Regions from separate parts of the Comamonas sp. 23 genome, predicted to be linked through region 1. Evidence: predicted binding sites of a transcription regulator. Region 1 holds the regulator's gene; each other region holds the start of a gene.
What was found. The regulator NrdR, encoded in region 1, represses ribonucleotide reductase genes. The targets are predictions, from matches to a motif close to CACNANATNTNGTG.
Positions count from the first base shown of each region.

Region 2: the regulator NrdR is predicted to act here: its motif matches at 3,234-3,247, upstream of ACPEE1_RS19170 (ribonucleoside-diphosphate reductase subunit alpha).
Region 3: the regulator NrdR is predicted to act here: its motif matches at 5,855-5,868, upstream of nrdA (class 1a ribonucleoside-diphosphate reductase subunit alpha).

Region 1 covers NZ_CP187127.1:2,222,654-2,232,164, forward strand. Annotated here, with positions in the region: gene ACPEE1_RS09945 (CBS domain-containing protein) at 1-377, shown strand, start outside; gene ACPEE1_RS09950 (citrate synthase family protein) at 491-1,816, opposite strand; gene ACPEE1_RS09955 (CoA transferase) at 2,013-3,410, shown strand; gene aroC (chorismate synthase) at 3,459-4,562, shown strand; gene nrdR (transcriptional regulator NrdR) at 4,640-5,131, opposite strand; gene glyA (serine hydroxymethyltransferase) at 5,152-6,396, opposite strand; ZMP/ZTP riboswitch at 6,454-6,616, opposite strand; gene ACPEE1_RS09975 (lytic transglycosylase domain-containing protein) at 6,767-7,741, opposite strand; gene ACPEE1_RS09980 (DUF748 domain-containing protein) at 8,945-9,511, shown strand, end outside.
Region 2 covers NZ_CP187127.1:4,232,395-4,241,905, reverse strand. Annotated here, with positions in the region: gene ACPEE1_RS19175 (ribonucleotide-diphosphate reductase subunit beta) at 1-189, opposite strand, end outside; gene ACPEE1_RS19170 (ribonucleoside-diphosphate reductase subunit alpha) at 248-3,151, opposite strand; gene ampD (1,6-anhydro-N-acetylmuramyl-L-alanine amidase AmpD) at 3,684-4,322, opposite strand; gene ACPEE1_RS19160 (sigma-54-dependent transcriptional regulator) at 4,335-5,849, opposite strand; gene ACPEE1_RS19155 (ATP-binding protein) at 5,846-7,543, opposite strand; gene ACPEE1_RS19150 (PP0621 family protein) at 7,547-7,783, opposite strand; gene ACPEE1_RS19145 (cytochrome C assembly family protein) at 7,790-8,596, opposite strand; gene ACPEE1_RS19140 (diguanylate cyclase) at 8,707-9,511, opposite strand, start outside.
Region 3 covers NZ_CP187127.1:2,755,993-2,765,503, reverse strand. Annotated here, with positions in the region: gene ACPEE1_RS12420 (hydantoinase/oxoprolinase family protein) at 1-1,556, opposite strand, end outside; gene ACPEE1_RS12415 (hypothetical protein) at 1,616-1,831, opposite strand; gene yfaE (class I ribonucleotide reductase maintenance protein YfaE) at 1,986-2,288, opposite strand; gene nrdB (class Ia ribonucleoside-diphosphate reductase subunit beta) at 2,285-3,418, opposite strand; gene nrdA (class 1a ribonucleoside-diphosphate reductase subunit alpha) at 3,433-5,694, opposite strand; gene ACPEE1_RS12395 (hypothetical protein) at 5,904-6,098, shown strand; tRNA gene ACPEE1_RS12390 (tRNA-Pro) at 6,192-6,268, opposite strand; tRNA gene ACPEE1_RS12385 (tRNA-Pro) at 6,542-6,618, opposite strand; gene infA (translation initiation factor IF-1) at 6,700-6,951, opposite strand; gene ACPEE1_RS12375 (EVE domain-containing protein) at 7,406-7,888, shown strand; gene ACPEE1_RS12370 (DUF2322 family protein) at 8,019-8,333, shown strand; gene ACPEE1_RS12365 (glutamine amidotransferase) at 8,306-9,088, opposite strand; gene ACPEE1_RS12360 (YbdK family carboxylate-amine ligase) at 9,183-9,511, opposite strand, start outside.

The sequences.
Region 1 (9,511 bases):
CGATCCAGACCATGGCGGAGAAGGACATTGGCTCACTGGTGGTGATGGAGCACGGCGATGTGGTGGGCATGTTGACGTTCCGCGAGGTGATCGTGGCCATCGTCAACAACGGCGGCACTGCAGGCAATATCCTTGTGCGCAGCGTGATGGACGACGCACCGCTTACCTGCACGATGGAAACCGACATGGACGAGGTGCGCCGCATGATGCTCGACCGCCATGCCCGCTACATGCCGGTGATGGACAAGAAGATGCTGATGGGCGTGATCAGCTTCTACGACGTGGCCAAGGCCGTCGTCGACAGCCAGAATTTCGAGAACAAGATGCTCAAGGCCTATATCCGCGATTGGCCGGTGGAAGGCGAGACGGATTCTTGATGGGGGACCGGCGCAGCTTGGCGGCTGAGCCGGCGACTTCCACAACCGCTACTGCAGCGGCCCGCGAGGCCGCTTTTTTGCGCCTTTGCTTTGGAACAGATGCTGGGTATTGGTCAGAAACGGATGATGCGCCCGGGGATGCGGCCGACCGTGTTATCGGTGGAGGCTGGGTTCTCAGCCTGAGCATCTGTTTGCGCTGGCAGGCCCACATACTGGGCGCGGGGGCGGATCAATTGGCCGCTGTCGCGCTGCTCCAGCGCATGGGCCAGCCAGCCTGCCGTGCGGCCCAGTGCAAACAGCACAAAGGCAGCGCCCGCGGGCAGGCCCAGGCCGCGCTGGATGGCGACCAGCGCATAGTCCAGGCTGGGGTGCAGGCCGGTTTGGCGGTGCACTGTTGCCAGCAAGGCATTGCGGTGCGCATCGGCCGGCAGCAGGCTGATGAGGCGCTGGCTGCGCGGGTCGCCTGCCGGGTAGAGCGGGTGGCCAAAGCCTGCGCAGTAATGCGGGCTGCCATGGGTGCGGGTGTCGGCCAGCAGCTGGGTGAGCGATGGGTGCAGTGCATCGCCAGCCCGTGGCGCCGCATGCCAGTCGTCCCAGTGCTGGTCGATCACCGCCGTCATCCCCCCGTGCAGTGGGCCGGTCAGCGCGGCGAGACCTGCGCCCAGACTGGCATGCAGGCTGGCGCCGGTTGATGCGACCACCCGGGCTGCAAAGCTGGAGGCATTGAGCTCATGGTCGGCGCACAGCACCAGCGCCTGGCGCAGGGTGCTTTCGCCGGCGGCATCCACACGCCAGAGTGCAGCGAGCTGCTGGTGGACCAGCCGTTCGGCCTGGGGCGGCGCAGCACCAGGAGGCGGCGGCAGCCCCGTCAGCACCCACAGCATCTGCTGGAGCAGCGGCCGGGGCCAGCCGGGGCTGGCCAGCGTGGGCTCGCTGGTGGGCAGGCTGTGCCAGGCGCTGAGCGCCTGGTCGGGTGACCGGGGTTGTGGCACGGGCGATGCTGCGGACGCCTTGGTCGGGGCCATGCGGGCGCTGCTGGACTGCGCCGCGATGGGCTGGCCCAGCAGCAGCGCGGCGGTGTCTTCCAGGCTGGCGTGCTGCGCCCATTGCAGGGCATCGCGCCCCCGGTAGTACAGCTGGCCTTGGGCCACCTGTGTGATGGCCGAGCGCAGCACGGGTGTGCCCCAGTCGAGGGTGGAGCGGGCGAGCTGCGCGGGGTTGCGCACGGTGTGCCGCTGGCGCGCGAGGCGCTGCACATCGATGCGGGCATAGACATGGCCGCGCAGGCCCGGTTGGCGGTGCGCCTGTAGCAGGCCCCGGCTGACATAGGCGTAGAGGCTGGCGCGCTGCACACCCAGCATCGCGGCGGCCTGCTGGCTGCTGAGCCAGGGGCTGTCGTCTTCGGAAGGTGGGGTGGGAGAGGGACGTGAAGCAACCATGGGCCATGCTACTGCAAGGCGAGTTGAATGGTATGTGTATCGGCCCAATCAAGATTGACCCCGGGGTGCGGCAGGTATGCAATGGCGGCCATGTGCCAACCAGGAGAACGTCTTGCCAACTACTAACAACCACAGCCCCACCAGCCACCACCTGGCGCAGCAATCGCTGCATGCGGCCATACAGGCCAGCGTGCACATGCTCTGGCAGCAAGCGGGCCTGCCAGCGCAGGCTTTGGAGCAGGGCGCTTTGGCGCTCAGCGGCGATGGCGCTGCCTACCCCTCGAGTTTTTGCCTGGATGTGGCAGCGCCTGCGGCCGTGGCGGCCAGCGGCCTGGCCAGTGCCTTGTTGTACCAGCGCCGCCAGCAGCGGGCCATGCCCCAGTTCCAGGTGGATGTGGGCCATGTGCTGGCCGAGTGCAGTGGCTATTTCACCTTGGACGGCGAGCAGCCCAACCTGTGGGCGCCCATCTCGGGCCTCTATGCCTGCGGCGCCGATGTGGGCGAGCCGGGCTGGCTGCGCATCCATGCCAATTTTGACCACCACCGCGATGGCGTGTTGCGGCTCCTGGGCCTGCCCACGGGCGCTGCCACCACGCGGCAGCAGGTGGCGGACGCGCTCCAAGGCTGGACGGCGCAGGCAGCGGAGGAGCGCGCCGCAGCGCTGGGCCTCGTGGTGGCAGCTGCGCGCAGCCCTGAGGCCTGGCAGGCCCATCCCCAAAGTGCGGCGGTGGCCGCGCAGCCCTTGCTGTCGATCACGCAGTTGGACAGCGACCAGCCCGCCGCGCCCCGCGATGGGCCCGCGCCTGCCCAGCACCGGCCGCTTGCTGGCCTGCGCGTGCTGGACCTGACCCGCATTCTGGCGGGGCCCGTGGCAGCCCGCAGCCTGGCGGCGCAAGGGGCCGATGTGCTGATGCTCAATGGGCCGGGTCTGCCCAATATCGAGGCCATTGCCGATATGAGCCGGGGCAAGCGCTCGGCCTTGCTGGATCTGAAAACCCCGGCAGGCCAGCAAAAGATGGCCGCGTTGCTGGATCAGGCCCATGTGCTGCTGCAAGGCTACCGGCCGGGCGCGCTGGATGCGCTGGGGCTGGATCCGCAGTCTGCCGCCCGGCAGCGGCCGGGCATCGTCTATGCCAGCCTGTCAGCCTATGGCCGCAGCGGCCCCTGGGCCGACCGGCGCGGCTTTGATTCGCTGGTGCAGACCGTCTGCGGCATCAACTGGGCCGAAGGCCAGGCGTTTGGCAGCGCGGGGCTGCGGGCGCTGCCGCTGCAGATTCTCGATTACAGCGCGGGCTTTTTGCTGGCCTTTGGCATCCAGGCTGCGCTCTACCGCCAGGCAAAGCAGGGCGGCAGCTGGCATGTGCAGGTGTCGCTGGCGCGCGTCGCACAGTGGTTGCAGTCCATGGGCCAGCGGCCGGTAGCCGCTGCGGCGGCTACGGCACCCAGCGGCGCGCCGCCCGACGCCTATCTGGAAGAGATGGACACTGGCTTTGGCCGCCTGCGTGCGGTGCGCCACAGTGCGGTGCTGCAGGGCCTGCCAGGCGGCTGGCCCCATGCCGGCCAGCCGCCTGGCGGTGACCCGCCCCGCTGGTGAGCCCTGTGGGGCTGCGTGGGGCACCGGCATCAGTGATAATGGCGGGCTATGAGCGGCAATACCTTCGGCACCTTATTTACTGTTACCAACTTTGGCGAATCCCATGGCCCCGCAATTGGCTGCGTGATTGACGGCTGCCCACCGGGCATGGCGTTGAGCGAGGCAGATATCCAGCAGGACCTGGACCGCCGCCGCCCCGGCACCAGCAAGTTTGTCACCCAGCGCAATGAGCCCGACAGCGTGGAGATCCTCTCGGGCGTCTACGAGGGCAAGACGACGGGCACGCCGATTGCGCTGCTGATCCGCAATACCGACCAGCGCAGCAAGGACTACTCCAATATTGCGCAGAGCTTTCGCCCCGGCCATGCCGACTATGCCTACTGGCACAAGTACGGCATCCGCGACCCGCGTGGTGGTGGCCGCTCCTCGGCCCGCCTGACCGCGCCCACCGTGGCCGCTGGCGCCGTGGCCAAAAAGTGGCTCAAAGAGAAGTTCGGTACCGAGTTCCGCGCCTGCATGCTGCAGGTGGGCGAGGTGGCCCTGCCTTTTGAGGACTGGTCGCATGTGCCTAACAACCCGTTTTTTGCGCCGGTGGCCGATGTGACCCGCTATGAAGACTATATGGATGCGCTGCGCAAGGCGGGCGACTCCTGCGGCGCGCTGATCCGCGTGCAGGCCAGCGGCGTGCCGGTGGGGCTGGGCGAGCCGCTGTATGACAAGCTCGACGCCGACATCGCCTACGCAATGATGGGCCTCAACGCCGTCAAGGCGGTCGAGATTGGTGCCGGTTTTGACAGCGTGGCCCAGCGCGGCACTACGCATGGCGACTCGCTCAGCCCCCAGGGCTTTCGCAGCAACAATGCCGGCGGCATTCTGGGCGGCATCAGCACCGGCCAGGACATCGAGATCCGCATCGCCATCAAGCCCACCAGCTCGATCATCAGCCCGCGCGAGTCCATCGATACCGAGGGCAAGAGTACCGAGGTCATCACCAAGGGCCGGCATGACCCCTGCGTGGGCATCCGCGCCGCACCGATTGCCGAGGCCTTGCTGGCCATGGTGCTGATGGACCATGCGCTGCGCCACCGCGCCCAGAACAGCGATGTGGTGCAGGCGGTGGGGCCGATTGCCGCCGAGGCGCCGCAAGACTGACAAGGCGCAGCCCGGGCCGGCTCCGTGGCTGGTCTCCAAAGAAAAATGCGAACCCAGGGTTCGCATTTTTTTGTGCCTCAGTCCTTTTTACGGGCGCTGTCTTTCCTGGGCTCGGGCGGCGGGGTCGTTACCTCGTCGACGATGGACTTGAACTGGTCAATGTCCTCGAAGCTTCGGTAGACGCTGGCATAGCGGATGTAGGCCACCTTGTCGAGCTTTTGCAGCTCGGCCATGACCAGCTCGCCGATCAAATGCGTCTGTACCTCACGCGCACCCAAGGTGCGCAGCTTGTCCTCGACATGCTCGAGCGCCAGGTCCACCTTGTCGATGGGGACCGGGCGCTTGCGCAGCGCCAGGCTGAACGAGCCGCGCAGCTTGCTGCGGTCGTAGTCGATGCGCCGGCCGTCCTTTTTGACGATGACCGGCAGGCTGACCTCAGGCCGCTCATAGGTGGTAAAGCGCTTTTCGCAGTTGCCGCACTGGCGCCTGCGCCGTACAAAGCCGCCGTCTTCTGCAACACGGGTCTCCACCACCTGGGTATCGGGATGGCTGCAGAAGGGGCATTTCATAGGCGCGGGCGCAGGTCAGATCAGCGGTAGACGGGGAAGCGTGCGGTCAGGGCGTTGACCTTTGCGCGCACGGCAGCAATGTTGGCCCCGTCCCGTGGGTTGTCCAGCACGTCGGCGATCAGGTTGGCCGTGAGGCGCGCTTCTTCGTCCTTGAAACCACGGGTGGTCATCGCGGGCGTACCGATACGGATACCGCTGGTGACCATCGGCTTTTCCGGGTCGTTGGGGATGGAGTTCTTGTTGATCGTCATGTGGGCAGCGCCCAGCACGGCTTCGGCTTCCTTGCCGGTGATGCCCTTGGCGCGCAGGTCCACCAGCATCACGTGGCTTTGGGTGCCGCCAGAGATGATGCGCAGGCCGCGCTGGGTCAGGGTCTCGGCCACGATGCGGGCGTTGGTCTTGACCTGCTGGGCATACTGCTTGAACTCAGGCGTCAGCGCCTCCTTGAAGGCCACGGCCTTGGCTGCGATCACGTGCATCAGCGGGCCGCCTTGCAGGCCGGGGAACACGGCCGAGTTGATGGCCTTCTCGTGCTCAGCCTTCATCAGGATGACGCCACCGCGCGGGCCGCGCAGGCTCTTGTGGGTGGTGGTGGTCACCACGTCGGCGTGGGGCACGGGGTTGGGGTATTGGCCAGCGGCGATCAGACCGGCATAGTGGGCCATGTCCACCATGAAGATCGCGCCCACATCCTTGGCCACCTTGGCAAAGCGGGCAAAGTCGATTTCCAGCGAGTAAGCGGATGCGCCAGCGATGATCAGCTTGGGCTTGGTCGCGTGCGCCTTCTTTTCCATGGCGTCGTAGTCCAGCTCTTCCTTTTCGTTCAGGCCGTAGGAGACGACGTTGAACCACTTGCCGGAGATGTTCAGTGGCATGCCATGGGTCAGGTGACCGCCTTCGGCCAGGCTCATGCCCATGATGGTGTCGCCGGGCTTGAGGAAAGCCAGGAAAACCGCTTCATTGGCCGATGCGCCGCAATGGGGTTGCACATTGGCAGCATCTGCGCCAAACAGTTGCTTGACGCGGTCGATGGCCAGCTGCTCGGCGATATCGACAAATTCGCAGCCGCCGTAGTAGCGCTTGCCGGGGTAGCCTTCGGCGTACTTGTTGGTCAGCTGGGTGCCTTGGGCCCACATCACGGCAGGGGAGGCATAGTTTTCGCTGGCGATCAGCTCGATGTGCTGCTCTTGGCGCTGGTTTTCGGCCTGGATGGCCGCAAAGAGTTCTGCGTCGGTCTGTTCGACAAGGATGTTACGTTGGTACATGGCGGTCGTTGGAGTCAGAAGTGAGCCCTGCCTGCCAACAGTGAGGTTGGCGAAAACAGGGGCTGCCCAGGCGCACGGCTAACACGTGGCGGGTGCGGGGGGCGATGCGCTCGCCCTGGCACTGCACGGTACGCTCCCCGGTGGTTGCTGCAGGCCGGGCCTGCATTCCACGTCAACAATCCGGTCATACAGATGTCTATCGCCAGTCGCGTACCCGGCTAGTGTAGCCGAGGCTGCACAGGCCTGGGGCAATGGGTTTATCGCCACGTCTGGATAAAAACCGGTTCAGGGAAGCTGTGCCAAGGCCAGAAAAAACAAAAGCACCCCGCAGGGTGCTTGTGCTAACAGGGCGACGAGCCGGAGGGGCAGATCAGGAACCCATGGCCACGGCGGTGGCCTCGGCCTTGGCCGCTGCTGGCAGCGCGGCTTGCTTGTCAGCCAGGGCCACGGTTTCAGAAGCGTTGCCTGCAGCTGCGCTGTTGCTGGCGGCCTTGGCCTTGTCGGCCACGGTACCGGCTGCGGCGGGCGTATCCGCCTGGGCCGACAGTGAAGGCTTGGCAGCGGGGGCCACCGGTGCCTTGGGCGTGTTGCTGCGGCCTTCGGCCACTTGCTTGATGCGGAAGTGCTCGGCCATCACCTTGGCGGCGTAGCCCCCGTCGGTCGGCAGGTTGGCTGCGCCCACATAGTATTTGAGGCCGCCTTCGAGCGAGCCGGCGCGCTCGATGCACTCCTGCAGCACCTTGACGCCCACGCGCAGATTGGTCACCGGGTCAAAGGCTGCAAAGTGGCCGCCGAAGTGCTCGTACTTGTCGGTGTGAATCTTGGTCATCACCTGCATCAGGCCTTGCGCACCCACCGAGCTTTGGGCAAAGGGGTTGAAGCTTGACTCCACGGCCATGATCGCCAGGATCAAGGTGGGATCCAGCTTGGTTTCCTTGCCCACGAGGTAGGCTTCGGAGACGAGCACGGCCAGGGGCTCAGGCGCCACGCGGTATTTCTTGGCCAGCCAATAGGCCACATTGGCCTGGTTGCGGGGCAATTGCTGGGGGTTGCTGGCGGTGGCACGGTCCACGGCCGCCACCATGGCGGCATCGTCGCCATTGGATGCGTCCGCATCGGCACCTGCCAGGTCAACGGCTGGCGCATGCGTGCGGGCCTGCAGCCAGCTGCGCAATTGCGCCTCGCCGGCGTGGCGCAGGTCATCACGCGACACCAGGGTGAGGGCGCAAAACGCCACTACCAGACCGATCAAAGCAAAACTGTTGTGTGCCATGGTCATCAGACCACGGCTGATGGTGGCGCTCAATGAGCGCGCACCGGCATCCACTTGCGCGGGAGCCGTCATAGGGATTTTTCCTTTCTAAGTCCTGCCACCTCCAACAAAGAGCCCGGCGGATAGTGCACCGGGCTGGGGTCTGGCAGGGTGGAGCCGCACTGTCCTGTGCGGTCTCCGGCAGGCTGTCTGCGTTGCAGACGGCCCTTGTCGTTTCAAGCACGCTCTTGCGTGTCAGGGGCTACGATCAAAACACCGTGAGGGGTGTTGACTAAAAAATCAGCAATCAATGCAATGGGCTGAATTCTAGAAGCTTGCTTAATACTCAGTCAACACTATTGAATTGAAAAATGAGAAAAAAAAGTAATAAAAAAACGTGTATAGCGGTTCACCGCAGGGCCGTATCCGGGCTGGGGCGGCAGCCATCCCTGCACCTAGGATGGCAGGCAGAAAAAGCACCGGATCGGGGGCCTGTTGGGGACCCCGTTTTATGGGTTCAATAGCTTATATTTAATCTTTTAAATACATTGATTGATATAAAGGATGCAGCAAAAAGTCAATCTTTATCAAATGCTGCGCGGCTGTTGTGCTCTGTTTTTGGTGTAGCGAGTCGCTCCATTTGCGTTTTTTCAGCCTAGGAGGGAGCCCGGGTGCCGCCTGCCAATAGCTGCAAGGAACCGTTGCGGGCCGCGCAAAACACTGGCCTGATTTGGGCGGGCAGGTCTTGGTCATCATGCGGTCATCTGCGCACGCACAAATTTCACATCAAAAGGCCAAAAAACTGTATAAAAACCAGGATAAAACAGCCAATAACCCATGGCTACTTCAGGTTTTTGGCATTTATACCTGGGTGAAAAATAGATGGACGCAAAAAAGCAGGGCCTGGCGTGTGTTTTTACGGCTCCGCGCTGCGGTTTGGCATGCCGCAGTGTGAAAAGCACGGCGGTGTTCAGGGCGGGCGGACGGGCGGATGCCCGATCCGGCTGTTGGATCCGTGCATCGCGGCAGCGCCCCCTGCTGCTCTCTCGACCCTGGCCGTGGTGCTACCACAGGGCGCGCCGCCATAGAAACTGCGTCTGTCCTCTATATATATAGAGAGGCACACCGTTTCCTGGGGCAGTCTGCAAGACTTGAACGATTGTGAACGAGCTACCGATGCCGCTTTTGTGTGCTAAGCCAGCGCCGCTACAGCGGCTTATTTGTGCACAATGGATCTTGGGCCTGCCATGGCTGCCATGGGGTGGGCCGTACTGACTCAGAGTGAGGATCATCGCCGTGAGCGAAACGCAAGAAACAAACAAGAAAAAGGTCGTCGCGATGCGCTGGTTGCGCCGGCTGGGATGGTGCCTGCTGGCGCTGCTGCTGCTGTGGGCGCTGTCGTGGCTGCTGCTGCCCTGGCTGCTGCGCACCCAGGGCGAGAAGCTGGGCACGGAAAAACTTGGGCGGGCGGTGCATATCGGGGCGGTGGAGTTCAAGCCCTGGTCGCTGGAGCTGACCGTGCGCGACCTGCAGATCGCCGGGCCCCAGGCGGACAGCGCGGCAATGCTGGCGGTCGAGCGCATCTATGTGGATGCCGATATCCAGTCGGTGTTCAGGCTCGCACCGGTGCTCGATGCCATCCAGGTGGACAAGCCGGTGCTGCGCATCGCGCAGACCGCCCCCGGAAAATTTGATTTTGACGACATACTGCAAAAGCTGCGCAGCCCTGAGCCCAAAGCCGATGACGGCAAGACGGCGCACTTTGCGCTCTACAACATCGAGCTCAAAGACGGGCAGGTGGCCTTGCGCGATGACACGGTGGGCCAGACCCATGAACTCCAGGGTCTGCAGCTGGGCATTCCC
Region 2 (9,511 bases), 2.0 Mb from region 1:
TTTGTATTTGAAGGGCACCAGCTGGTTGACATCGGTCTTGGCGTTGATGATTCGCTTGTCGGCGGCATGGACGCGCTTGAATGTGGCGGCTGGGGATGCGGCAGGCGATGCAGAGGGCGAGGCCGCAGAGGTGGCCGGCGCGGCTGGTGTGGCCAGCGCGTCCATCGAATCTTCTTCAAAGCTCAACATGAATGAATGCTCCTGGTGGGGGCCGCGGCTGCGGCCAGGTTCAGACGGTTAGCAGCTCTTACTGGCAGGCTTCGCAGCCGGGGTCATCGATGGCGCAAAAGCGGATGTCGGTGCCGGGCGCGGCGGACTGCGATGCAGCAGCGGCGGCGTGGGCGACAGCCTGGGCGACGGGCGACGCATAGCTGCTGGGCACGGCATTGAGCACGCGGCTTTGGATGGTGGATTTCTCGGCCTGCGTGGCGCTGGTGGTGCGCAGGTAGTAGGTGGTCTTGAGGCCACGCACCCAGGCGAGCTTGTAGGCATCGTCGAGCTTCTTGCCCGAGGCCCCTGCCATATAGATATTGAGGCTTTGCGCCTGGTCTATCCATTTCTGGCGCCGGGAGGCCGCTTCCACCAACCAGACGGGGTCGACCTCAAAGGCTGTCGCATACAGGGCCTTGAGTGCGTGGGGCACGCGGTCGATGGGGCGCAGCGAGCCATCGAAATGCTTGAGGTCCATGACCATCACATCGTCCCACAGGCCCAGCGCTTTGAGGTCGCGCACCAGGTACTGGTTGATGACGGTGAACTCGCCCGAGAGGTTGGACTTGACCGAGAGGTTGCCAAACGAGGGCTCGATCGAGGCATCGACACCGACGATGTTGGAGATGGTGGCGGTGGGCGCAATGGCCACGCAGTTGGAGTTGCGCATGCCGTCCTGCGCGATCTTGCGGCGCAGCGCCTCCCAGTCCAGGCGCATGCTGCGGTCGACCTGCACATAGCCGGCCTGGCCGCGCGCCTGGGCGAGCAGGTCCAGTGTGTCCAGCGGCAAGATGCCTTGGCTCCAGAGCGAGCCGGGGTAGCTGCTGTAGACGCCGCGCTCGCGCGCCAGCTCGGTCGATGCCCAGTAGGCGTAGTAGCAGACGGCTTCCATCGAGGTGTCGGCAAACTGCACGGCCGCATCGCTGGCGTAGGGGATGTGCAATTGGTAGAGGCTGTCCTGAAAGGCCATGATGCCCAGGCCCACCGGGCGGTGGCGCAGGTTGGAGTCGCGTGCCTTGCCCACCGCGTAGTAGTTGATGTCGATGACGTTGTCGAGCATGCGCATGGCCGTGGCGATCGTGCGCTTGAGCTTGTCATGGTCAAGCGCCAGGCCGCCTTGGCCGTCGTCCTTCAGGTGGCGTGCCAGGTTGACCGAGCCCAGGTTGCAGACGGCGGTTTCCGTGTCGCTGGTGTTGAGCGTGATCTCGGTGCAGAGGTTGGACGAGTGCACGACGCCGGCATGCTGCTGTGGGGAGCGCAGGTTGCAGGCATCCTTGAAGGTGATCCAGGGGTGGCCGGTCTCGAACAGCATCGACAGCATCTTGCGCCACAGATCGACCGCGGGCACGGTCTTGCTCAGCGCCAGCGCGCCGCTGGCCGCCTGGGCTTCGTAGGCGGTATAGGCGCGCTCGAAATCCTGGCCAAAGCGGTCATGCAGATCGGGCACATCGGAGGGGGAGAACAAGGTCCACATGCCTTTTTCCATGACCCGTTGCATGAACAGATCGGGGATCCAGTGGGCGGTGTTCATGTCGTGGGTGCGGCGGCGGTCATCGCCGGTGTTCTTGCGCAGCTCCAGAAACTCCTCGATGTCCAGATGCCAGGTCTCCAGGTAGGCGCAGACGGCGCCCTTGCGTTTGCCGCCCTGGTTGACGGCCACGGCCGTGTCGTTGACCACCTTGAGAAAGGGCACCACGCCTTGCGACTCGCCATTGGTGCCCTTGATGCGGGCGCCCATTGCACGCACCGGCGTCCAGTCATTGCCCAGACCGCCGGCAAACTTGGACAGCAAGGCGTTTTCGCGGATCGCATCGTAGATGCCGCCCAGGTCATCGGCCACCGTGGTCAGGTAACACGACGACAGCTGCGAGCGCAGGGTGCCGCTGTTGAACAGGGTGGGCGTGGATGACATGAAGTCAAAGGACGAGAGCAGGTCATAGAACGCGATGGCGCGTGCATTGCGGTCGTCCTCCTTCAGCGCCAGGCCCATGGCCACGCGCATGAAGAAGGCCTGGGGCAACTCGATGCGCTGCTGGCGTACATGCAAAAAATAGCGGTCGTACAGGGTCTGCAGACCCAGGTAGTCAAACTGCAGATCACGCTCGGGCTGGAGAGCGGCGGCCAGCCGGTGCAGGTCAAAGTCCAGCATCTCGGGGGCGAGCAGTTCGTGCTCAACCCCTTGCGCGACAAAGCCGGGGAAGTAGCTGCGGTAGGCCGCGCCCATATCGGCACTGCTGACGTCCTGGCCGATCACTTCGCGCGTGATGGTGTGCAGCAGCAGGCGCGCGGTGACAAAGCTGTAGTCCGGGTCCTTTTCGATCAAGGTGCGGGCAGCCAGAATGGAGGCCTTGAACACCTCGTCCATGTGGACGCCGTCATAGAGGTTGCGCAGGGTCTCGCTGAGGATGGGCGCGGGGTCGACGTCCTGGCCCAGGCCCTGGCAGGCTGCGGCAATGCGGTCATGGAGTTTTTTGACATCAAGCACCACCTGCTGGCCCCGGTCCTGCACATGCAAGCTGGCATGGGCCGGCGTGTGCTGGGCCTGGAGCTGGGCACGCTCCTGGTTGCGGCGCTCGCGGTACAGCACATAGGCGCGTGCCACCTCATGGTTGCCGCCGCGCATCAGGCCCAGCTCGACCTGGTCCTGCACATCTTCGATATGGAAAGTGCCGCCGCCCGGGCGCGAGCGCATCAGCGCGCGCACCACCGTGTGGGTCAGGTTCTCGACCACTTCGCGCACACTGGCCGATGCCGAGCCCTGGCTGCCATGCACGGCCAGGAACGCTTTCATGATGGCGGTGGTGATCTTGGGGGGCTCGAAAGGGACGACTGCTCCGTTGCGCCGCATGATCTGGTAGTCCGGCAGTACGGTAAATCCATCCAGGGTGCGCGAGCTGGCGGCCGGTGCGGCTCGTTGCTCGGAAAGCGAAGCAGCGCTCATGATGTCCTCTCTGTGGTGCGTGAAAAGCCGGAGAAACAGCGCTGTGCATGCCGGTATCACTGAGCCGCTGGATACCACCTCACACTACATATAGTGTTTTATTAAGCGCTGGACACTACCTGTAGTGTATGGCGCAATGCATGGTTTGTGTGTAGTGCCGATGACCATGCTGCGCAGCAAAACGGCGGCTACTGCGCATGGCGTCGTGGTTTGCGCCTGCAAACCACCACTGTGCGTGTGTTTCTGCGCCATCTGCGTTGCAGAGCCTGCGTAAAACTTAGGCATTGCATCTGAAAAAAAATTTTTCAGATGTGGGGAAATTGCTGTGTTTTTGAAGTGCGCATGCCATCAGCTGCATGCGGATGCGTGAAAAATGCAGGCTGTTTAGAGGGTTGGCCTATAGCCTGATTTAGAGCTGCCAATACGGGCCAGCAAACCAACGGTTTGCGGTTGGAACGAGGCACACCGCCGCAGGCCGTACAAGCGTAGGGCAAGGTGGGGCAACGACGATCAAGGGGGGTGTTGCTGGCTCTCAGAGATGCAGTGAGGCAGGAAACATGGATGCCGGCCAGGCCAGATCCTGCTGCAGCTGGGGCCACAAAAATCCTGGGCCCGGGTCGTTCTTGCGGCCTGGCGCAATGTGTTCGTGGCCGGCGATATAGGCGATCGCATACTGGGCGCGGATCTGCTGGCACAGCTGCACCAGACTGTGGTACTGGGCGGGCTCGAAAGTCTCGCCCTCCAGGCCTTCGAGCTCGATGCCGATGGAGTCGTCATTGCAGCGCGGCCGGCCGCGCCAGAACGACTGGCCGGCATGCCAGGCGCGCTGGTCGGCGCTGACAAACTGCCACACCACGCCTTGGCGCGTGATGAAGAAATGCGAGGACACCTGCAGGCCCCGGATGCTCTGGAAGTAGGGGTGCGCATCCCAGTCGAGCTGGTTGGTAAAGAGCCGCTGCACATCCCCCGTGCCGTAGATGCCCGGCGGCAGGCTGATCGAGTGGACGACCACCAGATCGATGCATGCCCCCTCGGGCCGGGGACTGTAATTGGGCGAGGGGCAGTGCGTGGCCGTGCGCAGCCAGCCTTTTTGCCAGAGCGCAGCTTGCGGCGCGGTGGCAGCGTGGGGAGCGGGGGCGCCGGGCGGCGTCTCGGGCAGATCTTGGGGCATGGCGTTGGGCCCCTAGGGCTGCACCCCATCGCTGGGGTCATGGATCTGCAGCCGCTCCATGCGGTAGCGGATCTGGCGCAGGCTGATGCCCAGGCGGTTGGCCGCTGCGGTGCGGTTAAAGCCAAACTCCTGCAGCGCGCGCACGAGGATGTCGCGCTCGATGCCATCGAGCCAGGCCTGCAGATCGGCGGGCAGATCCTGTGGCGGCGCAAAGCCGTGGAGGCGCTGAGGCGCGACGGCTGCGGCCTTTGGCGCGGGCGTGGGCTGCTCATAGGCAGGGGCCGGCTCTGCAGCCTGGCTGTGCACGGGCGCCGGATGCGCGGCATCGGCCCGGGCCGGCTCCACATCCAGAAACGCGCCATCGCTCAAGGCGACCGAGCGCAGCAACAGGTTTTCCAGCTCGCGCACATTGCCCGGCAGTGCATGGCCTGCCAAGGTGTGCAGCGCCTGGGCGCTGAGCTGGGGCACCGGCTGGCCGCTCTCGCTGGCGATGCGCTCGAGCAGCGCCTGGCACAGCGCAGGCACATCTTCGCGGCGCTCGCGCAGCGGCGGGATGAAGATGTCAATGACGTTGAGCCGGTAGTACAAGTCCTGGCGAAAGCGCCCGGTCTGCACGTCGGCCGCCAGGTCGCGGTGGGTGGCACTGACGATGCGCACATCGACCGCTTCTTCCTGTTGCGAGCCCAGGGGCCGCACCTTGCGCTCCTGGATCGCACGCAAGAGCTTGGCCTGCATCGACAGCGGCAGCTCGCCGATTTCATCGAGGAAGAGGGTGCCACCATGGGCTGCCTGGAAAAAGCCTTCGCGGTCCTGGTTCGCGCCGGTGTAGGCGCCTTTGCGGGCACCAAAGAACTCCGCTTCGAGCAGGTTCTCGGGGATGGCGCCGCAGTTGACGGCCACCATCGGCCCGCTGGCCCGCTGGCTGTTGCGGTGCAAGGACTGGGCCACCAGCTCCTTGCCGGTGCCCGATTCGCCGCGCACCAAAATGGGCGCCATGCTGCCGGCCACCTTGGCAATGCGCTCGCGCACCTGCTGCATCACCAGCGACGGGCCGATCAATTCGCGCTGGGCCGGGGGGGCAGGCCGGGTGGGCGTGCCGGGCTGCGGCGCCGCTTGAAAAGCGGACTGCGCCGGGGCCAGCGCAGCGGCATCCTGCAGCCCCTGGCAGGCGGACGCCACCACCTGGCGAAACTGCTTGAGGTCCACCGGCTTGGTCAGGTAGTCAAACGCGCCTTCGCGCAGGGCCGCGACGGCATTGTCGGCCGAGCCATAGGCGGTCATGACGATGGCGCGCTCGCTGCGGCCCTGGCTGCGCAGGTCCTGCAGCAGCTCCATGCCCAGGCCATCGGGCAGGCGCATGTCGGTGATCAGAATCTCGAAGCGGCGCTGCTGCAGCTGGGCGCGCGCTTCCTGCACCGAGCCGGCCGTGTAGACCCGGTAGCCTTCGCGCAGCAAGGTCAGCTCATAAAGGGTTCTGAGGTCGGGCTCATCGTCCACGACCAGAACAGTGGTGTTTTCAAAACTCATGCCTGGTGGATCAAATCAGTCTGCTGGGGATGCGCGGGGCTGGCGGCCCGGCGAAACTGCACTATGAAGGCATTGCCCTGTGCCAGCTCGGGCAGCGCTGCGCTCTGCCTTTCATAGCGGATCATAGCGCCATGGCGGGTGCACAGCTCGCGGCAGATGTACAGGCCCAGGCCGCTCGATCGGCTCTCGGAGGAGAAGAAGGGCTCGAACAGATGCTTTTCGATGGTCGGCTCGATGGGCGCGCCATCGCTCCACACGACCAAGGTGGTGGTGCCCGTCAGGCTGCTGTGCGTGCTGACACGCAAGGAGTCTGCACAGTCCCGGCGGTAGCGCTGGCCGTTGTTGAGCAGGTTGTAGAGCAGCTGGCGCAGGTGTCCGGTATCAAAGGCCACCAGGCTGTCCTCGGCACTGAGCGACAGCGCCACGGTGTGGGCGGCGGGGGCCAGCGCCATCCAGTCATGGCAGATGTGCAGCACGGTCTCATTGAGGGCAATGGAGTCGCCATCGCCGGGCTGGATCTGGTTATGTACGCGGGCAATGTCCAGAATATCTTCGGCAATGCGGCCCAGGCGCTGGGCATTTTGCTCGACCATGTAGGTCAGGCGCTTCTGGCCCGGGTCGGTCAGCTCCTCATCGAGCAGCGCATTGGCCTGGGTGATGGCCGTCAGCGGGTTGCGGATTTCATGGGCCACGGCCGCGGACATACGCCCCATTGCCGCCATTTTCTCGGTGCGCAGCCGCGCCTCTATCTCACGCAGGTCATGCAAGAACACCAGGCACAGCGGGTCATTGTCATTGCTGCCAATGTTGCCGAAGGTGGGCAGCGGGTGGGTCAGCCAGGTGCGCACATGCAGGCCAATGGGGGCCATCTGCGGCGCGGTCAGCGCCAGGTCTTGCGAGAAGGGCTTTTGCTCTGCAAAGGTCTGGGTGACCTGCTCGACCACACCGCGCCAGGCGGGCAGCTGCGCCAGCGCCAGTGGCAGGTGAGGGTGACCCAGCAAGGTCATGGCGGCCGGGTTGGCAATACGCACCTGCAAGGCCTGATCGGCCACCAGCACGCCATCGGGCAGGTTCTGCAAGATGAGCGCATTGATTTGCTCTTGCTGGTTGGCCGCAGCGGCATTGCGCAGGCCCTGCAAGGTCTCGCGCTCCACCCGCGAGGCGAGCAGCCGCACGAGAATGCCCACCAGAAAATAGGCCGCTCCGGCGAGCCCGGCCTGCACGGTGTTCTGCGTGCCATCGGGGTCAAACACCGACAGGCGAAAACTCAGCGACTCGACAATCAGGAAAATCGTGATATAGGCGCAGCTGCCCAAGGTCACCAGCCAGCCACCCAGGGTCCCGGCAAACAGCACCGCCAGGCCGAACATCGGCGTCAAGGTGTAGGTGCCGGTTTTGGTCACTTCCAGCAGCGAGATCAGCAGCAGATCCATGCCGATCGTGGGCAGCCAGGCGTAGACGCGGCGCTGCGGTGGCGGCTGGTGGCTGAGCGCGGCATACAGCATGGCCGAGATGCCATAGGCGCCCAGCAGCGCCAGCTGCGACAGCAAGGGGCCCGATTGCGCCGGCGTGATGGCCATGGCCCCCAGAGCCAGCAGCAGGGCCACGAAGACGCGGGCCACCAGGTAGCCGCGCCACAGGCGCTTGAAGGGGGTTTCCATCAACGCCAGCGCGGCCATCGTGGCGATGCCCAAAGCCTAGCGCTGGCCAGGCGGCAGCGCCTGGGCGAGATGGGCTTGCGAGCAGTAATGCGCGCCCTGGTAGCCGATGGCATCGGACTGCGGCAGGTGCACGCCGCAGTGCGCGCAGTGCACCATGGGCTCAGGCTTGCCCAGGCCTTTTTTGGGCGGTGGCGGCGGCGCGTTCTTGACCCGTTGGCTGCGCCACATGTGCCAGCCCACGGCCAGCACCAGCAATACCAGCAAATACTTCATGGCAGCTCAGTGTTTCAAGATGACTTCAAGGACAAAGCGCGAGCCCACGTAGGCCAGCAGCAGCAAGGTGGCGCCCACATAGAGCATGTTGACGGCGCGCTGCCCGCGCCAGCCAAAGCGCTTGCGGCCCACCAGCAGCACGGCAAAGGTCAACCAGGCGAGCAGCGAGAACACCGACTTGTGGTTCCAGACCCAGGCCTTGCCGTACAGCGCCTCGCCAAACCACCAGCCGGCCAGCAAGGTTGCGGACAGCAGGATGAAGCCGGCCGTGACAAAGCGGAAGGTCAGGCGCTCCAGCGCCAGCAGCGGCAGGCCGCCGTCGTGGCTGCCATCCTGGCGCATCTGGCGCTCGGCCCGGGTCATCAGTGCGGCATGCACGACGGCTGCGGCAAACAGGCCATAGGAGGCAATGCCCAGCGCCAGGTGCAGCGGCAGCCAGGGCGAGGCATTCACATGCAAAGGGCTGCCGGGGTAGACGCCGGCCAGCAGGACCGCGATGCAACCCATGGCCGACAGTGGCCAGCGTGAGCGCAGCTGCGGGTAGAGCTGCTGCTCGACCACATACACCGTCAGCACCAGCCAGGCGGTGACGGACAGCGCCGGCGCAAAGCCGAAGTGGGGCATGTCACCGATCAGGCTCCAGGCGATGGCCGCCAGGTGCAAGGCCCAGGCCGCGCGCAAGCCCAGCCGCGCGCTGGGCTCCTGCAGGCGTCGGGCCGCAAGTGCGGGAATGGCGTAGGCAATAGCTGCAGCAATGGCCAGTGCCCAGCCGATGGGGCTGGTGCTGGCTGCGGCAAAGGCGGGAGAGAGCATGCCCGCTATCATAGCGGCGGCGAAAGGCCTGTGTGGTCTGCGCGGGCGCTAGCGCCTCGCCATCTGCTGGCTATTGCCGGCAATAGGCCGCAGAGGCTTCCTGGGGTGCGCTACAGGCCGATGCTGGTCGCGCAGACCCGGTTGCGGCCGCTGGTCTTGGCCTCGTACAGCAGTTCATCGGCCCGGCGCAGGCAGTCCTCCAGGCCGTCGGTCTGGCCGCAGTGGATGGTCAGCACCCCGCAGCTCACCGTCAGCTCAGGCGCCGTGGTGGAGGCCGCATGGGCAATCGCCATCTTCTGCACTTCCTGGCGAAAGCGCTCCACCACGGCCACGGCATCGGCGTGGCCGGGCAGGATCAGTGCAAACTCCTCACCGCCAAAGCGGGCGGCCAGGTCATAAGGGCGGCGGGCATGGCGCGCCAGCGTACCTGCTACTTGCTTGAGCGCCTCATCACCTTGCACATGGCCGTAGTGGTCGTTGTACAGCTTGAAGTGGTCGATATCGATCAGCGCCAGGCCCAGCGGGTCGTGCCTGCGCAGGCACAGGCGCTGGCTGCGCTGCAGCATGTCATCAAAATGCCGGCGGTTGGCCAGGTTGGTCAGGCCGTCGACCTGCGCGAGGCGCTGCAAGGCTTGGCGCTGCAGCGCCAGGTCGATCTGGTTGCGTACCCGCACACTCACCACTGCCGGGCGGATGGGCTTGGAGACATAGTCGGCCGCGCCCAGGCGCAGGCCATACTCTTCGGCCGCGGCATCGCTCTGGCCGGTGATGAAGATGATCGCAATGCCGGCCGTCGCCTCCTGTTTTCTCAGCTGGGTCAGCACCTCGTAGCCATTCATGCCGGGCATGCTGACATCGAGCAGCACCAGCAGCAGGCGGTGCGATTCGCGCGCGGCGATCGTGAGCGCACTGGGG
Region 3 (9,511 bases), 530 kb from region 1:
TTGACGGCCTCGCCATCGAACTGGCTCATGCGTATCACCGAGCTGCGCAGCGACTCATAGGCAAAGGGCGCGCGCAAAAAGCCGATGGCCGAGCCCACGCCGGCGCCCGTCGGGATCAGCAGGCGATGGATGCCCAGCTTTTCGCACAGCCGCACGGCATGCAGCGGCGCAGCGCCGCCGTAGGCGATCATCGTGTAGGCCTCCAGGTCCTGGCCAGACTCCACGGCATGCATGCGCGCGGCATTGGCCATGTTCTCGTCCACCACTTCGGCCACGGCATAGGCCGCACGCACCGCGTCCAGGCCTTGCGCCTGGCCGACATGGGTGGCCATCGCGTCTTGCGCGGCAGGCATGTTCAGCCGCATGCTGCCGCCGGCAAAGCGTGCCGGGTCGAGCTTATGCAGCAGCAAGTCGGCATCGGTCACCGTCGGGCGGGCGCCGCCCCGGCCGTAGCTGGCAGGGCCCGGCTCCGAGCCCGCGCTCTCCGGCCCCACGCGCACCTGGCGCATGTCATCCACATGGGCGATGGAGCCGCCGCCCGCGCCGATCTCGATCATCTCGATGACGGGGATTGAGATCGGCATGCCGCTGCCCTTTTTGAAGCGGTAGCTGCGCGCCACTTCAAACACGCGCGCTGTCTTGGGTACATGCTGGTCGATGAGGCAGATCTTGGCGGTGGTGCCGCCCATGTCAAAGGACACCACCTTGTCCTGGCCGTACTTGGCCGCAAAATCGCTGGCGTAGATGGCGCCACCGGCCGGGCCGGATTCGAGCAGGCGCACCGGAAACTCGGCCGCATTGGCCAGCGACATCACCCCGCCGCCCGAGTGGATCAGGTAGAGCGGGCAATGCATGCCCTCTGCCACCAAGGCCTGGGCCAGGCGCTGCAGGTAGGAGGACATCAGCGGCTTCACATAGGCATTGGCGCAGACGGTGTTGAAGCGCTCGAACTCGCGAATCTGGGGCGAGACTTCGCTGGAGATGGACACTGACAGCTGGGGCAGCGCCTCTACAATCAGCGCGCGCACCCGCTTTTCATGGGCCGGGTTCTTGTAGCTGTGCATCAGGCCCACGGCCACGCTGTCGTATGCACCCTCGCGCAGCTGGGCAATCACGTCCTGCACCTCTGCCTCATCGAGCGGCTGCAGCTCCTGGCCCTTGGCATCGAGCCGGCCCTGCACGGTATAGCGGTGGTTGCGGGCAATCAGCGGCGCGGGCAGCTGGATGGCCAGGTCGTACTGCTCAAAACGGCCCTCGTTGCGCATCTCGATCACATCGCGAAAACCTTCGCTGGTGATGAAGGCGGTTCTGGCGCCGCGCCGCTCGATCAGCGAGTTGGTGGCCAGGGTCGTGCCGTGGATCACCGTGCCGATCTGCGCTGGCGCAATGCCTGCCTGGGCTGCCGCCTGTTTGAGGCCTGTGACGATGGCGCGCTCAGGTTTTTCATAGTCCGTCAGGACCTTCTCGCTGAACAGGACGCCATCGACCTCGAGCGCGATATCTGTGAAAGTGCCGCCGATGTCTGCCCCGGCGCGTATGACTTGGCTTGTTGCCATCTGGTATCTCCGAATCATGCAAGCTGTGTGGATCAGAAGCTCTGACCTGGCAGCGATGATCAAGTGATCGCCCAGTCGGCGCAAACAAGAAATTCGAGGGCGGGCACAAGCTGTGCTTCGCGGGTAAAAACCATTACGCGCTTACCCGGTGGCCATGCACGTCGACAGTGCAAAAAGACCATATTTTTGGTCGGCCATGCACCAGCGCTGCACAGTGCTGCAGCATGCGGCGGCATGCTTGCACCAATCAGGGCGGACAGGTGCTGTAAAACCATCAGGACTTGCTTGTGTAAAGCTTTGACGAGGGAGGAAAAACCAGGCGCCTGAGCGCCAGACGGAACCCAAGATCGGCTGCCTTTGCGCTTGCCACCACGCCACAAAAAAAGCCCCAAGCAAAGCTTGGGGCCTGTGCGCAGAACGGCAGAAGAATTACAAGTCCAGGGCCAGCTGGTTCTTATCGTCGGCGCTGGTTTCCACTTGCCGCAGGCTGCACTCCACCTTGATGGGGGTCTTGACCACACAGCAGCAGGGAACCACCTCATTGGGCCCGACAAAGGCCAGCGGCTCCTGGGTGTAGACGACTTCGCCCTCCACCAAGGTGAGGCGGCAGCTGCCGCAATAACCACCACGGCACTGGTACTCCACATCGTGGCCCGTGCGCTCCAGCGCTTCGAGCAGGCTCTCCCCTGGCAGCACGCGTATAAGGGTGTCCGTGGTGCTGACGGTGGTCACAACTCGATTCCGCTCAGGTCATCGAGCGAGACTTCGGCGTTGATCTGGCCCACCAGGTAGGAGCTCAGCTCCACCTCTTGCGGGGCCACCTGCACGGTGTCGGACGACAGCCAGGTGTTGATCCAGGGGATCGGGTTGCTCTTGGCGTTGTCAAACGCCGGTTTGAGCCCGATCGCGGTCATGCGGATATTGGTGATGTACTCCACATACTGGCTCAGGATGTCCTTGTTGAGGCCAATCATCGAGCCGTCGCGGAACAGGTACTCGGCCCACTGCTTTTCCTGCATCGCCGCCGTCTTGAACATCTCAAAGCATTCCTGCTCGGTCTCCTTGGCGATCTTGGCAAAGTCCGGATCGTCCTGGCCCGAGCGCATGATGTTGAGCAAATGCTGGGTGCCGGTCAGGTGCAGCGCTTCATCGCGGGCGATCAGGCGGATGATCTTGGCATTGCCCTCCATCAGCTTGCGCTCGGCAAACGCGAAAGAGCAGGCAAAGCTCACATAAAAGCGGATGGCCTCCAGAATGTTCACATTCATCAGGCACAGGTACATCTTCTTCTTGAGCTGGTACACATCGATCTGGTGTACCACGCCATTGATCGTGTGGCTGCCTGCGCCCAGCTGGGCGTGCAGCATCGCATCGCGGATCAGGTCGTCGTAGTACGACGAGATATCGCCCGCGCGCAGCTTGATGCTCTCGTTGCGCATGATGTCGTCAAAGATCACCGATGGATCGTTGACGATGTTGCGCAGGATGTGCGTGTACGAGCGCGAGTGGATGGTCTCGGAAAACGCCCAGGTCTCGATCCAGGTCTCGAGCTCGGGCAGCGATACCAGCGGCAGGAAGGCCATGTTGGGGCTGCGGCCCTGGATGGAGTCGAGCAGCGTCTGGTACTTCAGGTTGCTGATGAAGATGTGCTTTTCGTGGTCGGGCAGGTTCTGGTAGTCGATCCGGTCCTGCGTGATGTCCACTTCCTCAGGGCGCCAGAAAAACGAGAGCTGCTTTTCGATCAGCTTCTCGAAGATCGGGTACTTCTGCTGGTCGTAGCGGGCGACATTGACCGAATTGCCAAAGAACATCGGTTCCTTGAGCTGGTCATTGTCGACCTTGGAGAAGGTGCTGTATGCCATCGCCTTCTCTCCGCTTAGATCTTGCAGGCGCCGCTGGCGCAGTCGTCTTCTGCCGCTGCGCCCTGCATGTCTTCGGCACCGTCACGGGTGTTGTGGTAGTAGAGCGTCTTCACACCAAACTTGTAGGCCTGCAGCAGGTCCTTGAGCAGTTGCTGCATCGGCACCTTGCCATCGGCAAAGCGCTGGGGATCGTAGTTGGTGTTGGCCGAGATGGACTGGTCGACGAACTTCTGCATCAGGCCCACGAGTTTGAGGTAGCCCTCGTTGTTGGGCATTTGCCAGAGCAGCTCGTACTGGCCCTTCAAGCGATCGATCTCCGGCACCACCTGGCGCAGGATGCCGTCCTTGGACTGCTTGACCGAGACAAAGCCGCGTGGAGGCTCGATGCCATTGGTCGCGTTGGCGATCTGGCTGGAGGTCTCGGACGGCATCAGTGCCGTCAAGGTTGAGTTGCGCAGGCCGTGGGTCTTGATCTCGGCGCGCAGGGCTTCCCAGTCCAGGTGCAGGGGCTCATCGGTCAGCGCGTCGATATCCTTCTTGTAGGTGTCGATCGGCAGGATGCCGGCTGCGTAGTTGGTCTCGGCAAAGGCGGTGCAAGGGCCGAACTCGCGCGACAGCTGCACCGAGGCCTTGAGCAGGTAGTACTGGATGGCTTCGAAGGTGCGGTGGGTCAGGCCATTGGCCGAACCGTCGGAGTAGCGCACGCCGTTCTTGGCCAGGTAGTAGGCGTAGTTGATCACGCCCACGCCCAGCGAGCGGCGCTTTTCGGTCGCAATGCGGGCAGCGGCTACCGGGTAGTCCTGGTAGTCCAGCAGTGCATCGAGCGCACGCACGATCAGGTCGGCCAGCTCTTCGAGCTCATCGGTCGACTCGAGCGCGCCCAGGTTGAAGGCAGACAGGGTGCACAGCGCAATTTCGCCGTTTTCGTCCTTGATGTCTTCGAGCGGGCTGGTGGGCAGCAGGATTTCCATGCACAGGTTCGACTGGCGCACGGGAGCCACGGCCGGGTTGAACGGGCTGTGGGTGTTGCAGTGGTCAACGTTCTGTATGTAGATACGGCCGGTGCTGGCGCGCTCTTGCATCATCAGCGAGAACAGCTCCACTGCTGGCAGGGTGCGCTTGCGGATGGATTCGTCAGCCTCGTACTTGACGTACAGCTCTTCGAACTTGTTCTGGTCGGCAAAGAAGGCCTCGTACAGACCAGGCACATCATGGGGCGAGAACAGGCTGATGCTCTGCCCCTTGATCAGGCGCTGGTAGAGCATGCGGTTGATCTGGATACCGTAGTCCAGATGGCGGATGCGGTTTTCCTCGACGCCGCGGTTGTTCTTGAGCACCAGCAGCGACTCGGCTTCCAGGTGCCATAGTGGGTAGAACAAGGTGGCTGCACCGCCGCGCACGCCGCCTTGCGAGCAGGACTTGACGGCCGACTGGAACATCTTGAAGAAAGGCAGGCAGCCGGTGTGCTGTGCCTCGCCGCCCCGGATCTCGCTGCCCAGCGCACGGATACGGCCGCCGTTGATGCCGATACCGGCGCGCTGCGAGACGTACTTGACGATGGCGCTGGTGGTGGCATTGATGCTGTCGAGGCTGTCATCGCACTCGATCAGCACGCAGGAGCTGAACTGGCGCAGCGGGGTGCGCACGCCCGACATGATGGGCGTGGGCAGCGAAATCTTGAAGCGCGAGACGGCGTCATAGAAGCGCTTGATGTACTGCAGACGGCGGTCGGCCGGGTACTTGGCAAACAGGCTCATCGCCACCAGCACATACAGAATCTGCGGGCTCTCGTAGATGCGCTTGGTCACCCGGTTTTGCACCAGGTACTTGCCTTCGAGCTGCTTGACGGCTGCGTAGGAGAAGTCCATATCGCGCCAGTGGTCGATGAAACCATTGATCTCGTCGTACTCTTCGCGGCTGTAATCGGCCAGCAGGTGCGGGTCGTACTTCTTGAGCTCGGTGAGCTTTTGCACATGATCGTACAAATGGGGCGGCTCGAACTGGCCAAAGGCGATCTTGCGCAGGTGGAAGATGGCCAGGCGCGCTGCCACGTACTGGTAGTCGGGTGCGTCTTCGGAGATCAGGTCGGCCGCAGACTTGATGATGGTTTCATGGATCGCATCGGTGCGGATGCCGTCATAAAACTGGATATGCGACTGCAGCTCGATCTGGGAGACCGACACATTGCTCAGGCCTTTGGCCGCCCAGTCAATCACCCGGTGGATTTTGTCGAGGTCGATAGGCTCAACGCGACCGTCACGCTTGGTGACTCTCATAGTGCTTGTCTGGTTCATTTGCGATGTTTCTAATGGGATAAAAAACGCAGGACCACGGGCGCAAGACGCGGCAGTCCCGCGCCAAAACGCGCCAGGCATGGCTGGCGCGTTTTGGCTGGAGCGAGACCAGCATCAAACAACCTGTGGGGGAAGCGGTGGACACTACATATGGTGTCTATGGGCTTGAGTGTACGCTACCTGTAGCGTTCTTGGCAGCAGAAAATCAGGCTCGATTTCTGCTAGGCACTGGCGGACTGGGCGAAGAATGCAGCAAAATCAACGCGCAGAGCGCCGGTAAATATATGTATCCGGGTGGGCACATTCCCGGTGATGAAGAGGGGCATCATCCCCCGATGTTGATGGCGATCACCATCTGGTTGATGGCCTGGGCCATCAAGCCATAGACCAAGCTGCATAGCGGGCAATGCATCGTCTTTTTCAAGGACTGCCCAAACGAAAAACCTGCTGCACTTGCGTGCAACAGGTTTCGATAAGGATGGTCGGAGCGGTGGGATTCGAACTCACGACCCTCTGCTCCCAAAGCAGATGCGCTACCAGGCTGCGCTACGCTCCGACTAAGCCGCTATTGTATATCGAGCCGGAGCGCCTTCCGGCGAAAAATGATTACTTTGACAACTTTTCATCTGCTGGGGCGGTTGGCGAGACAGCCGCCCTGCCCGCTGCGCAGCAAAACCGAGAGGGCCGCGCCACCCGCCGTGCATGAAGCAGCATGTGAAAGATGCTTGCCGGCGCGCCATCAGGATAAACCGCGCCATATCGCGAATTGCCAAGAATTGCCAAAACAAAAAACCTGCTGCATTTGCATGCAACAGGTTTTTAAATGGAATGGTCGGAGCGGCGGGATTCGAACTCGCGACCCTCTGCTCCCAAAGCAGATGCGCTACCAGGCTGCGCTACGCTCCGACTAAGCCGTTATTGTAACCAGGGTTTGGCAGCTGCATTTCGTATTTGACGATTTTTTTACAGCGGCCACCACCGATGCGGTTAACGTTGTTGGGTCGGTGCCGGGCCACGGCCAGGCAGGTGACGGAAAGTGATGCGGCCCTTGCTCAGATCGTAGGGCGACATCTCCAGCGACACCTTGTCACCGGCCAGAATGCGAATGTGGTGCTTGCGCATTTTGCCGCCTGTGTAAGCGATCAGCTCGTGGCCGTTGTCCAGCTTCACGCGAAAGCGCGAATCGGGCAGCACTTCGGTCACGGAGCCTTGCATCTCAATCAGTTCTTCTTTAGCCATATAAGTCGACGAATCCTTGTCTAGTGGTGCATGTGCGAAACCGGTTCGCCATGCTGTTCTCAGTGCCACCAACAAGCGGTGGCTCTCTCCATGGTTCGGGAGGGCCTTGCCAACTCTCGCCACCCAAGGGGCAAGGGCCTTCAAGGCAACCAAGTGGAAATCTGCCAGCCCGACAACGGGGCGCAACAGCCAGCATCCCACACAATATTGACGGCGCAGCTGCCAGGGCAGCCAACGCCTCCAAGCTATAAAAGCTTGCAAAGCTCTCTATTGTACTATGTTGCTGCCAATTCCGCTGTGGCTTGTCTCGTATAAACGCCGCCGGTGATCCGCAGGCCCGCATGGCTGTGCTGGCAGCAGCAGCGCCGGCGCATCGGCTAGCATGGCGCATGCATGCGCGGCTGGCTCCAGGCCGTGCAACCCGATGGCTCCCTCCCCTTCACCAACGAACACCATGAATGCTGCATCCCCCCGCTACTGGCTGATGAAAAACGAGCCGGACGACTATGCGATCGACCATGCGCTCAGCGCCCCCGATGCCACCATTGCCTGGGATGGGGTGCGCAATTACCAGGCGCGCAACTTCATGCGCGATGACATGCAGGTGGGTGACGGTGTGCTGTACTGGCATTCGAGCTGCGCCGAGCCCGGTATTTACGGCATTGCCCGCATTGCAGGCCAGCTGCGGCCCGATACCAGCCAGTTTGACCCGCAGTCCAAATACTATGACCCCAAGTCCAAGCCGGAGGCCCCGCGCTGGTTGATGCTCGATGTGCAGGCGCTGCGCAAGATCAGGCCGATAACGGTAGCTGCACTGCGCCAGTACCCAGAGCTGCAAGAGATGCGCGTGCTGCAAAAAGGCAATCGCCTGTCGATCACGCCGGTGGACGAGGCGCATTGGCGCTTTATCATGGACCTGGTCAAGGCCCAGGGCTAATGCGCGCGAGGAGCGCTGCCAGCCCCCGTTGGCGGCAAGCGCTGCTGCATAATACAAAACCCGTGAGCTGCCCATGCAATAAGCACCGGCAGCTATTTTTTTGATACTACCTTTGCGCCCAGGAATCCCCATGGCTTTTGCTGACAACCTCCAGTCCCTGCCCTCCATCGACCATATCGCCGAGCTGCAACTGATCGCTGCCGATGGCCAGGTGGCGGCCACCATTCCCAATGCACCGGGCAAAGCCGGTTCGGTCAAGGTCTACAACGCGCTGGCGGCCAAGCATGGCGACATCAATGTGGCAGCGGCCGAAGAAGGCCTCACGATCTTTGCCGAGCACACGGATGACGCCAAGGCCCGCCCCGGCGCGCATCCCAATATTGATCGCCTGATGGAGGTGATCGCCTCCGGCAAGGGCTATACCGTCAAGATCGTCTCGGCCTGAGGCACCTGGGCCGCTTGCAGCGCCGGCGCAGCTGCTGGCTGGCCGGCATAGGCGGCCACAAAGCGCTGCAGCATCTGCTGGGGCACGGGCGTGTCGCTCAGCTGCGCGAGCATCGCCGCCGGGTCAAAACCTTCAGCTTGCAGCACCTGCGCGCGCAGCTCGATGCAGGCGGCAGCCACAGCCGGGCTGAACTCCGGATGGAACTGGGTGGACACCGCATGGCGCCCATAGCGCACGACCTGGTGCGGATCATGGGCCGAGCGGGCCAGCACCCGGGCGCCGGGCGGCAGCTCCAGCACCGTCTGCATATGGGTCAGGTTGGCTTTGAAGTGCCGGCCTGAGCCTGCGAGCAAGGCCTCGTGCTCTGCGCCTGGCAGCAGCGCAATATCCAGGCACCCCATCTCGCGCCCCTGGGGGTGGTAGTCCACCCGGCCGCCCAGCGCATGGGCCATCAGCTGGTGGCCGTAGCAAATGCCAAAGAGCGGCATGTCCCGCGCCATCGCCTCCCGTATCCATTGGGCGGTCGCCTCGCTCCAGGGCAGCAGGTCCGTCACCATGGCCCAGGAGCCGGTGATGATCGCAGCGCTGTGTGCATCATGCGGCGGCAAGGGTTCGCCCTCGAACACCCGCACCACCTGGAAGGCAGGCCCAGCGGCGAGGACGGCGGAGAACCACAGCGGCAGATCGCCGACCTGGGCACGGATGTCGTCGGGCGGTGTGCCGACCTGGATAAGCAGCAGAGTTTTTTCAGACACGGGTGAAGGCAAAAAGAAGGGCTGGCCCATGCACTGTAATGCAGGCCAGCCCCGGATGGCCTTCAACCCGGTGGATTTAATTGCCGGTTTTGCCTCAGTACCGGAAGCGCAAGGTCGACTGGCGCACCACCTCAGGCAGCTGCTGGGCATGGGCATAGGCTTCGCGCAGGCGGCTCGCGTCGTTGACGCCTTCGTTGACGGTCTTGCGCAACTGCTGCAAGGCCTCCTTGCTGTTCTCCGGCACATAGGACTGGATGCGCTGCAATGTCAGCAAGATATGCTCGCGCAGCCCAAAGGACTCGCTGGTTGCCGGGTCCACATAGGCGCCTTCAAGGCCAAAACGGCAGGCCTGGAAGCGGTTGTAGGTGTAGACCAGGTAGTCATCCTCGCTAGGCTCGAACGGCTCCTCGGCCAGGAACCAGG